One region of the Paenibacillus sp. LX16 genome, then DNA from elsewhere that is predicted to be linked to it. Evidence: a T-box and tRNA genes for the amino acid it is inferred to sense, from the RefSeq annotation. Region 1 holds a T-box; the other regions hold tRNA genes.
What was found. A T-box is a leader RNA that pairs with one kind of tRNA and senses whether it is charged. The one in region 1 lies ahead of tyrS (tyrosine--tRNA ligase), so its partner is inferred to be a tRNA-Tyr.

Region 1 (3,247 bases):
TTACCATGACTTTTCACTTTGCAGAAATAAAAAAGCAACGCTGAGATCGATACAATCTTAGCGCTGCTTTTGAATATATTTTCATTATCCAAGCTTGATTTTAGCAAATTTCCGTTTACCTACCTGTACAATGTCGCCTTCTTGCGGCTTGTATGCTTCGTTCACATCGGTCCACTTCTCTTCATTAATTTTAACCGAACCCTGCTGAATACTACGCTTGGCCTCACCGTTAGATGCTGCAAAGCCTAGATGAGTCAGCAACTGGATCACACGAATGCCGCCTTCTTCTAGCTGATCTGCTGTCAAGGTGAATTCTTCAATATCATCAGGAAGCGCGCGTTGTTGGAATACGGTCACAAAATGCTGCTTGGCCGCTTCCGCCGCCTCTTCACCGTGGTACATGCGGACTAATGTTCCGGCCAGTTTCATCTTGGCATCACGTGGATGCACTGAACCCTCCTTAACACCTTTCGCCAGCTCTGCCAGCTCTTCATTGGTAATATCCGTTGCAAGCTCAAAATATTTCAGCATCAGCTCGTCAGGAACGGACATCGATTTACCGTAAATTTCGTTTGGCTCCTCATCCACACCAATATAGTTCCCCAAACTTTTGCTCATCTTCTGAACGCCGTCAAGCCCCTCAAGCAGTGGCAATGTAATAGTTGCCTGCGGCTCTACTCCGTATTCCTTTTGCAGGGTTCTGCCCATCAGTAGATTAAACTTTTGATCTGTCCCTCCCAATTCTATATCGCTTTGGAGAGCCACAGAGTCCATGCCCTGCATCAGCGGGTAAAAGAACTCATGGATGCTGATCGGCAAGCCGTTTTGGTACCTTTTTGTAAAATCATCCCGCTCCAACATACGGGCAACCGTTACTTTGGCAGACAGGGTTACCACATCCGCAAAAGACATCGGTCCTAACCATTCGGAATTGTAGTATACCTTTGTTTTTTCAGGATCGAGAATCTTAAAAATTTGTTCCTTGTACGTTTGTGCATTACGCTGCACATCTTCCTCAGTCAGTTGCTTGCGAGTCTCCGATTTACCTGTCGGATCACCAATTCTGCCTGTAAAATCTCCGATAATCAGTTGCACTTGGTGCCCTAATTCCTGGAACTGGCGCAGTTTGTGCATAACAACCGTATGTCCGATGTGAATGTCGGGCGCAGACGGATCTAGACCCAGCTTAATTTTGAGTGGCTCGCCGCTAACAACCGATTTAATAACCTTACGCTTCAGCTCATCCTCAGGTACAATTTCCGCTACTCCACGACGTATCACCTCTAGCTGTCGTTCGACCTCTACCTGTTGCTCCGGCTTCAATTCTTCCCACTTCATCCTGTATACCTCCTATTTTTCATCCAAAATATTACATATTAGACAAACCAAAAAGCCCCTTTCATCCCAAGGGACGAGAAGGAGCTGCTCGCGTTACCACCCTAATTAAAGAAACGCATGTCAAAGACATACATTTCTTTCACTTCATTTCCTATAACGGGCCTACACCCGGTACTGGATTACTATGATAGCTTCGCAAACCTGCAAATGCTTTCCATTCATCCAGACAGCTCCAGACGGTAATTCAAAGGAGGGACGCTACCGATTCACACCACCCATCGGCTCTCTGTACAACGTGAATCCGCCTTCTACTGAAGTCTTTCTCTGCTTTTCACGATATTTACTTTGACCTATTTATAACACACTGCTTTTATGTAGTCAACGACACCAAAAGACAGGCTTTTTAGCATATGGGTTCATTTTGTAATTTTATGCTATAATAATGGCTGTTATAAAGGAGGAAGACTTAATGGTTGAAGAAAAAAACAATGTATCAGAGCCAAAGCCTTCCCGCTTGCGGACAACCATGCGAAGGCTCGGCCGTGTCATAAAGTGGGTCGTCATCATCGGTTTTATGGGGGCACTATTTGCAGGAGGAGCCGCCGCCGGCTATGTTGCTTCTATTGTAAAAAGCGAACCCGTGCGTTCCAGATCCATGATCTTACAGGAAGTAGATAAGAATGCAATCACAGGCTTCGCTTATTTCAATGATGGCTCTCCCATCGGACAACTTCGGACAGAAGAAGATCGAAGACCTGTCACGTTTAAGGAGATTCCACAACTCGTCATTGACGCAGTCATTGCCATTGAAGATAATCATTTTTACGAGCATAAAGGTGTCGATCTGTCGGGAACGCTGCGTGCTGTGAAGCAAAAGGCGCTGCATGAATCCGTACAAACCGGGGGTAGTACCCTCACCCAGCAACTTGCGCGTCGTGTCTTTCTAAATCTCGATCGCACGGATGACCGCAAGGTCAAAGAGATTTTGCTGTCTCTGCGCCTTGAGCGCTTCCTAAGCAAGCAACAAATTATTACGGCCTATCTCAATAAAGTACCTTTTGGTAACGGTTCAAGCGGTTATAACGTCTTTGGCATTAAAGCAGCGGCCAAAGGTATCTTTAATGAGAATGATCTGAACGAGCTTAATATAGCCCAGGCTGCCTATCTAGCAGGTTTGCCACAGCTTCCTTCTTCTTATTCTGCTTTCAACGGTAAGGGTGAGTTTAATGAAGCTGGCTTTAAAAGAGCTATCAACCGCCAGCACCTGGTACTCAGTCGAATGCTGGAGGAGAACAAAATCAATAAAGCACAGTATGATGAAGCGATGGCTTTTGATATCAAAAAATCTCTCGCCCCACGCACTGTTAAAGCTTATAACACCTATCCATACCTTATGATGGAAACAGAACGACAAGCTGCGCAGGCACTCATGTCTGTCACCAATCCGGGTCAAGCAGCTAATGCCAGTGCAGATACCAAGACCAAGGATGATAACGATTTACTCAAAGAAGCCGAACAGCAGCTTCGCACAGGCGGTTATATGGTGTACACCACCATTGATAAGAGCGTATACAAATCTATGCGTCAAATTGCAGAAAATAAAGACAACTTCTCTGCCACTAGTAAAACCAAGGGGGACGAACAAGCAGCGGCTATTCTGATTCAGCATAAAACAGGCGCCATTCTTGGAATGATGGAAGGTCGAGACTTCCAAAAGGAGCAAATGAATTATGCCACCCAGATGGTACGTCAGCCGGGCTCAGCAATGAAGCCGATTGCTGCCTATCTCCCTGCATTGGACAGCGGTCTTGTACAGCCTGGCAGTATCGTGGATGATGCCCCTATTATTTTGAAAGATGGCAGTAATGGATATCACATTCCGAAAAATGCTAACAACCGCTATCAAGGA
Region 2 (3,247 bases), 2.7 Mb from region 1:
CAGTAATGCATGGAGCTGACCAATACTAATCGGTCGAGGGCTTATCCTAAAATAAAACGTAAATGAGTTTCGGATCCAGTTTTCAGGGTGTAACCTTGAAGGTATGTACAAGTGACATACAACAAGCGCATGGCTATTCATTCACACGATAAGTGATGAACCGAATAACCGTACGGAAGAATTTGCATAGCAAATTCATGTTTGGTGGCGATAGCGGAGGGGTTCCACACGTACCCATCCCGAACACGACCGTTAAGCCCTCCAGCGCCGATGGTACTTGGACCGCAGGGTCCTGGGAGAGTAGGACGTCGCCAAGCGATATCCTTTAGAGGATGATAAAGATTTACATGTTAGGGCCTTTAGCTCAGCTGGTTAGAGCGCACCCCTGATAAGGGTGAGGTCGGTGGTTCGAGTCCACTAAGGCCCACCACTTCTAGAATAACAAAAAGATTGGGGCCATAGCTCAGCTGGGAGAGCGCCTGCCTTGCACGCAGGAGGTCAGCGGTTCGATCCCGCTTGGCTCCACCAATATTCCCTGATAGCTCAGTTGGTAGAGCACTCGACTGTTAATCGAGTTGTCACAGGTTCGAGTCCTGTTCGGGGAGCCATATTTTGAATATTTCTGACTTTTATATATTAAGGTGGCGGCGTAGCTCAGCTGGCTAGAGCGTACGGTTCATACCCGTGAGGTCGGGGGTTCGATCCCCTCTGCCGCTACTCGGAGAGATACCCAAGTGGCTATAAGGGGACCCTCTGCTAAGGGGTTAGACTGCGAAAGTGGTGCGAGGGTTCGAATCCCTCTCTCTCCGCCATCAATTTATTGAGACCAGGACTTATTTTGCAAGGCCCGTTGGTCAAGGGGTTAAGACACCTCCCTTTCACGGAGGTAACAGGGGTTCGAATCCCCTACGGGTCATAATATGGAGGCTTAGCTCAGCTGGGAGAGCATCTGCCTTACAAGCAGAGGGTCGGGGGTTCGATCCCCTCAGCCTCCACCATAAGAAAATTTGAGAAATGCTTTTTAATGTCGCGGGGTGGAGCAGTTCGGTAGCTCGTCGGGCTCATAACCCGAAGGTCGTAGGTTCAAATCCTGCCCCCGCAATTAATTTCCTATTGGAAATGCCTCTGGAACTGTGGTGTAGAGGCCTAACATGCCTGCCTGTCACGCAGGAGATCGCGGGTTCGAATCCCGTCAGTTCCGCCATTTTAACTCCATATATAATTGGCATATATAGTGCGGTTATATGATGTAGTAATAAAATAAAATATGGCTCGGTAGCTCAGTCGGTAGAGCAGAGGACTGAAAATCCTCGTGTCGGCGGTTCGATTCCGTCCCGAGCCACCTTTCAAGTGGGAAATGAGTAATGTGCCGGTGTAGCTCAACTGGTAGAGCAACTGACTTGTAATCAGTAGGTTGGGGGTTCAAGTCCTCTCGCCGGCACCATTTTGGAGGATTAGCGAAGTGGCCAAACGCATCAGACTGTAAATCTGCTCCCTTACGGGTTCGGTGGTTCGAATCCATCATCCTCCACCAGTCTTTTCATAATCATATGGCGGTCGTGGCGAAGTGGTTAACGCACCGGACTGTGACTCCGGCATTCGTGGGTTCAAGCCCCATCGGCCGCCCTTTATTCTTAATCTATTGGGGATTAGCCAAGCGGTAAGGCAACGGACTTTGACTCCGTCATGCATAGGTTCAAATCCTATATCCCCAGCCATTAAGAGCCATTAGCTCAGTTGGTAGAGCACCTGACTTTTAATCAGGGTGTCGAAGGTTCGAGTCCTTCATGGCTCACCATTTATAATTATTTTGCGGTCGTGGCGGAATTGGCAGACGCGCACGGTTCAGGTCCGTGTGGGCTAACCCCCCGTGGAGGTTCGAGTCCTCTCGACCGCACCATATTTTGCGGACGTGGCTCAGCGGTAGAGCATCGCCTTGCCAAGGCGAGGGTCGCGGGTTCGATTCCCGTCGTCCGCTCCATTATCCATACGGCGCCATAGCCAAGTGGTAAGGCAAAGCTCTGCAAAAGCTTCATCCCCAGTTCAAATCTGGGTGGCGCCTTGACTACTCATTATGGAATTTAATATGCGCCCTTAGCTCAGCTGGATAGAGCGTTTGACTACGAATCAAAAGGCCGGGAGTTCGAATCTCTCAGGGCGCGCCATTTCTTAAAAAAATGTATAATGTCGGGATGTAGCTCAGCTTGGTAGAGCACCTGGTTTGGGACCAGGGGGTCGCATGTTCAAATCGTGTCATCCCGATACTGTTTTGCGGGTGTAGTTCAATGGTAGAACTCCAGCCTTCCAAGCTGGTAGCGTGGGTTCGATTCCCATCACCCGCTTTTTGCTATAGCGGATTCTTGTTGCCTCAGTGGTGACACCTTATAAATAAAGAGAGCCTGTCTGGGGACAGAGCTCTCTCTTTTTTTTGTATTTATCCTCATGTAATCCACAATGTGTTGATTATCCATAATCTTCGGTATCGGTGTATATCGTTCTGATCATACAACTGGTATACACCGATAACCGATCTAGTGGACAGTTTTTACACGGGAATGGTCAGCTGGATGGAGGTTCCCTCATCTGGAGCAGAGCTCATGCTCATAAATCCCCCTACCCCTCTAGCTCGTTCTTCCATACTGAACAATCCAACTCCCTCTCCTTGGGAATTTCCAGAGAATCCAATGCCCTCATCCCGAATGGTCACTTGTATCATTTCATTTTGATCCTCAACGTCGACATATGCCTCCGCTACATCTGCGTATTTGGCTACATTCGTCAATGCCTCCTGTACAATCCGATAAATTGCTATTTCCTTACGAATATCAAGGCGTTTACGTAGAGTGCATTGAAAATGCACCTCAATCCCGTAATGAGAACAGAAGTTTTCGATATAGGTTCTTAAGGCTGGGACGACACCCAAATCATCCAGAACTGAGGGACGGAGTTCCCACGCTAGACCACGAACATCTTTGATGATGTCGGTCACCTGCGAACGAAGACTCTCCAGAGCTGCACTAGGTTGTTCGGCAAGTTGGCTATCTAATTGAATAATAAGTGAAAACAGGCTTTGTCCTATCCCGTCATGCAGCTCTCTTGAAAAACGTTTGCGTTCTTCTTCCTGTATTTGCATGACTTGCGTCATCATAGATTGGAGTTCTGCTTCTACTTTCTTCAGTTTAGTGACTTCATTGCGGATCGCTAAGTACTGATAGGGTTTACCTTCCTCGTCCATAAACGGAACGAT
Region 3 (3,247 bases), 2.5 Mb from region 1:
AGCGCTGAAAGCATCTAAGCGTGAAGCCCCCCTCAAGATGAGATTTCCCAATTAGTAAGACCCCTTGAAGACGACGAGGTAGATAGGTTGGGGGTGGAAGTGCAGTAATGCATGGAGCTGACCAATACTAATCGGTCGAGGGCTTATCCTAAAATAAAACGCAAATGAGTTTCGGATCCAGTTTTCAGGGTGTAACCTTGAAGGTATGTAGAAATACATACAACAAGCGCATGGCTATTCATTCACACGATAAGTGATGAACCGAATAACCGTACGGAAGAATTTGCTCAGCAAATTCATGTTTGGTGGCGATAGCGGAGGGGTTCCACACGTACCCATCCCGAACACGACCGTTAAGCCCTCCAGCGCCGATGGTACTTGGACCGCAGGGTCCTGGGAGAGTAGGACGTCGCCAAGCAACCCCATAATGGGGATTTTTTTTCGCCTATCATGCTATTGATTATACATACAAAATTGAATTTTTAGATGGGGCTATAGCTCAGCTGGGAGAGCGCCTGCCTTGCACGCAGGAGGTCAGGGGTTCGATCCCCCTTGGCTCCACCAATATTCCCTGATAGCTCAGTTGGTAGAGCACTCGACTGTTAATCGAGTTGTCACAGGTTCGAGTCCTGTTCGGGGAGCCATGTGGAGAGGTGTCCGAGTTGGCCGAAGGAGCACGATTGGAAATCGTGTAGGCGCCAAAAGCGTCTCGAGGGTTCGAATCCCTCTCTCTCCGCCAGCTCTTAATAATAGATATATGGCCCGTTGGTCAAGGGGTTAAGACACCTCCCTTTCACGGAGGTAACAGGGGTTCGAATCCCCTACGGGTCATAGTAATTCGGAGGCTTAGCTCAGCTGGGAGAGCATCTGCCTTACAAGCAGAGGGTCGGGGGTTCGATCCCCTCAGCCTCCACCATATTTTATGTCGCGGGGTGGAGCAGTTCGGTAGCTCGTCGGGCTCATAACCCGAAGGTCGCAGGTTCAAATCCTGCCCCCGCAATTACTTCATCTAAGAAAGTTTCCTCTGGAACCGTGGTGTAGAGGCCCAACATGCCTGCCTGTCACGCAGGAGATCGCGGGTTCGAATCCCGTCGGTTCCGCCATTTAACTTAATATGCCGGTGTAGCTCAACTGGTAGAGCAACTGACTTGTAATCAGTAGGTTGGGGGTTCAAGTCCTCTCGCCGGCACCATTTTGGAGGATTAGCGAAGTGGCCAAACGCATCAGACTGTAAATCTGCTCCCTTACGGGTTCGGTGGTTCGAATCCATCATCCTCCACCAGTTTTACGAGCCATTAGCTCAGTTGGTAGAGCACCTGACTTTTAATCAGGGTGTCGAAGGTTCGAGTCCTTCATGGCTCACCATTATCATTGTATGCGCGTGTGGCGGAATTGGCAGACGCACTAGACTTAGGATCTAGCGTCTTTGACGTGGGGGTTCAAGTCCCTCCACGCGCATCTTGTATTTGCGGACGTGGCTCAGCGGTAGAGCATCGCCTTGCCAAGGCGAGGGTCGCGGGTTCGATTCCCGTCGTCCGCTCCATTTATTAGTCCCCTTAGCTCAGCTGGATAGAGCGTTTGACTACGAATCAAAAGGTCGGGAGTTCGAATCTCTCAGGGGACGCCATTAACTTCATAAGCCGGTGTGGCGGAATTGGCAGACGCGCGCGACTCAAAATCGTGAGGGAAACCGTGGAGGTTCGAGTCCTCTCACCGGCATCTTTTTCGGGAAGTAGCTCAGTGGTAGAACTCAGCCTTCCAAGCTGGTAGCGTGGGTTCGATTCCCATTAACCGCTTTATATAGATGAAAAAGGAGAGATGGCTTATTTTTATGCCATCTCTCCTTTTTTACTTTTAAACTATTTCTATCGATATGACAGCCAGTAGAAACCCCAAGGCAATATCAGCATGCAGACAGAAAACCTCATCAGAAATTGCCCCGCCTCCAGCACCCCGCAACCTAACTCTGGTATCGGCGAGAGAAGCAACTGGATCTGGTGACCACGATAGTTAAACACACAATGTTGAGCAGGCGCTTCAAGTCTGCTCTTTTTATTAAACTAACGGGCAGGTTAACGTACAATATTCTGGAGCGGTAGTCTTAGATTCAGGTTATTTAACGCCCCCTATTTGCAAAGGCCTTCAAGATCGAAACATACGCAGTATGTGTGTCCGCAACAGCAAGAATTGCCCTACCGAACTACGGATGGACGGAGCACCTTAGAATCAGCAAAAGAAACCCGAAGTCTCATAAAAGACTTGGGTTTCTCGTCAATCTGAGTAGCCTTTAGGACTACTCTCTATTTACTAATATTAAACCAACCTGGCATTGCTTGAATTACATTCCAAAGTTTTTCTGGAATATTAAGCTGGTCGGGTTTCGAAACGATCAATTCAGAATCAACCTCGGCTTCACGTCCATTTGCGACCTTTTCAACCCAGTTAGGATCCATAATTAACGCATGCCCAATGGCGACGAGCGGCAAACCTAATTCCATAGCTTTAAGAGCATCATCCGGTGTTATTATGGAACCAGCAGCCATCACAGGTACCTTACCGTTTGCTCTTTCAAGAATTAATTCAAGCCGTGTTTTTTCATCTTGACTATCTACTGGCTTTGAAGACACATTATCTAATGAAGCATGTATATAATCTAAATCCTGTTCAACAAGAATATCAATTAATTCATACGTGTCTTTCATACGTAATCCGTCCACTTTGGAGGATTCTTCAGGGGAGAATCGGAATCCTAAAATGAAAGGTTTTGTAGCATGTTTTTCAATGACATTTTTGATTTCTCTAATAATTGCCAATGGAAAACGCAAGCGATTTTCAAGTGATCCTCCCCATTGGTCCGTCCGTTGATTTGTCGCTGGCGACCAAAAATTCTGAATTAAAAATCCATGAGCCCCATGGATTTCGACGCCATCAAATCCGGCCTCAATTGCTCGTCTTGTTGTGTCTCCAAAAGCACGTACAATCGACAAGATCTCCTCATGTGATAGTTCTCTTGTTTCTGAAGTTGAACCTAAATTAGTAACTTCGGGTTGCAATGCACTCGCACTAACTGCATCCAATCCAGGCACGGCTTTATTGCCAGCATGGAAAATCTGTAGGATCGCAGGAGCGCCTCCACTTTTCGCTGCCTCAGCTAATTTTCGTAAACTTGGAGTAAATTCATCATTATACCCAGCGAATTCATTTGTAAAACCCTGCCCATTAGGTGTAACATGAGTACACCCTGTAA

Region 2: it encodes a tRNA-Tyr, which carries the amino acid that the T-box ahead of tyrS (tyrosine--tRNA ligase) is inferred to sense. The anticodon was not compared.
Region 3: it encodes a tRNA-Tyr, which carries the amino acid that the T-box ahead of tyrS (tyrosine--tRNA ligase) is inferred to sense. The anticodon was not compared.

The regions. Positions count from the first base shown of each region.
Region 1 is NZ_CP141152.1:3,605,889-3,609,135, forward strand. Features, by position in the region: gene tyrS (tyrosine--tRNA ligase) at 85-1,338, opposite strand; T-box leader at 1,405-1,672, opposite strand; gene T3H97_RS15930 (transglycosylase domain-containing protein) at 1,808-3,247, shown strand, end outside.
Region 2 is NZ_CP141152.1:412,675-415,921, forward strand. Features, by position in the region: rRNA gene T3H97_RS01760 (23S ribosomal RNA) at 1-49, shown strand, start outside; rRNA gene rrf (5S ribosomal RNA) at 201-317, shown strand; tRNA gene T3H97_RS01770 (tRNA-Ile) at 354-430, shown strand; tRNA gene T3H97_RS01775 (tRNA-Ala) at 453-528, shown strand; tRNA gene T3H97_RS01780 (tRNA-Asn) at 533-608, shown strand; tRNA gene T3H97_RS01785 (tRNA-Met) at 644-717, shown strand; tRNA gene T3H97_RS01790 (tRNA-Ser) at 721-812, shown strand; tRNA gene T3H97_RS01795 (tRNA-Glu) at 845-916, shown strand; tRNA gene T3H97_RS01800 (tRNA-Val) at 923-998, shown strand; tRNA gene T3H97_RS01805 (tRNA-Met) at 1,029-1,102, shown strand; tRNA gene T3H97_RS01810 (tRNA-Asp) at 1,128-1,204, shown strand; tRNA gene T3H97_RS01815 (tRNA-Phe) at 1,270-1,342, shown strand; tRNA gene T3H97_RS01820 (tRNA-Thr) at 1,369-1,444, shown strand; tRNA gene T3H97_RS01825 (tRNA-Tyr) at 1,449-1,534, shown strand; tRNA gene T3H97_RS01830 (tRNA-His) at 1,554-1,626, shown strand; tRNA gene T3H97_RS01835 (tRNA-Gln) at 1,644-1,718, shown strand; tRNA gene T3H97_RS01840 (tRNA-Lys) at 1,723-1,798, shown strand; tRNA gene T3H97_RS01845 (tRNA-Leu) at 1,813-1,900, shown strand; tRNA gene T3H97_RS01850 (tRNA-Gly) at 1,907-1,981, shown strand; tRNA gene T3H97_RS01855 (tRNA-Cys) at 1,992-2,062, shown strand; tRNA gene T3H97_RS01860 (tRNA-Arg) at 2,089-2,165, shown strand; tRNA gene T3H97_RS01865 (tRNA-Pro) at 2,189-2,262, shown strand; tRNA gene T3H97_RS01870 (tRNA-Gly) at 2,272-2,342, shown strand; gene T3H97_RS01875 (PAS domain-containing sensor histidine kinase) at 2,546-3,247, opposite strand, start outside.
Region 3 is NZ_CP141152.1:1,089,488-1,092,734, forward strand. Features, by position in the region: rRNA gene T3H97_RS04915 (23S ribosomal RNA) at 1-151, shown strand, start outside; rRNA gene rrf (5S ribosomal RNA) at 302-418, shown strand; tRNA gene T3H97_RS04925 (tRNA-Ala) at 489-564, shown strand; tRNA gene T3H97_RS04930 (tRNA-Asn) at 569-644, shown strand; tRNA gene T3H97_RS04935 (tRNA-Ser) at 648-739, shown strand; tRNA gene T3H97_RS04940 (tRNA-Glu) at 760-831, shown strand; tRNA gene T3H97_RS04945 (tRNA-Val) at 841-916, shown strand; tRNA gene T3H97_RS04950 (tRNA-Met) at 927-1,000, shown strand; tRNA gene T3H97_RS04955 (tRNA-Asp) at 1,027-1,103, shown strand; tRNA gene T3H97_RS04960 (tRNA-Thr) at 1,117-1,192, shown strand; tRNA gene T3H97_RS04965 (tRNA-Tyr) at 1,197-1,282, shown strand; tRNA gene T3H97_RS04970 (tRNA-Lys) at 1,290-1,365, shown strand; tRNA gene T3H97_RS04975 (tRNA-Leu) at 1,378-1,458, shown strand; tRNA gene T3H97_RS04980 (tRNA-Gly) at 1,469-1,543, shown strand; tRNA gene T3H97_RS04985 (tRNA-Arg) at 1,551-1,627, shown strand; tRNA gene T3H97_RS04990 (tRNA-Leu) at 1,640-1,719, shown strand; gene T3H97_RS04995 (NADH-dependent flavin oxidoreductase) at 2,301-3,247, opposite strand, start outside.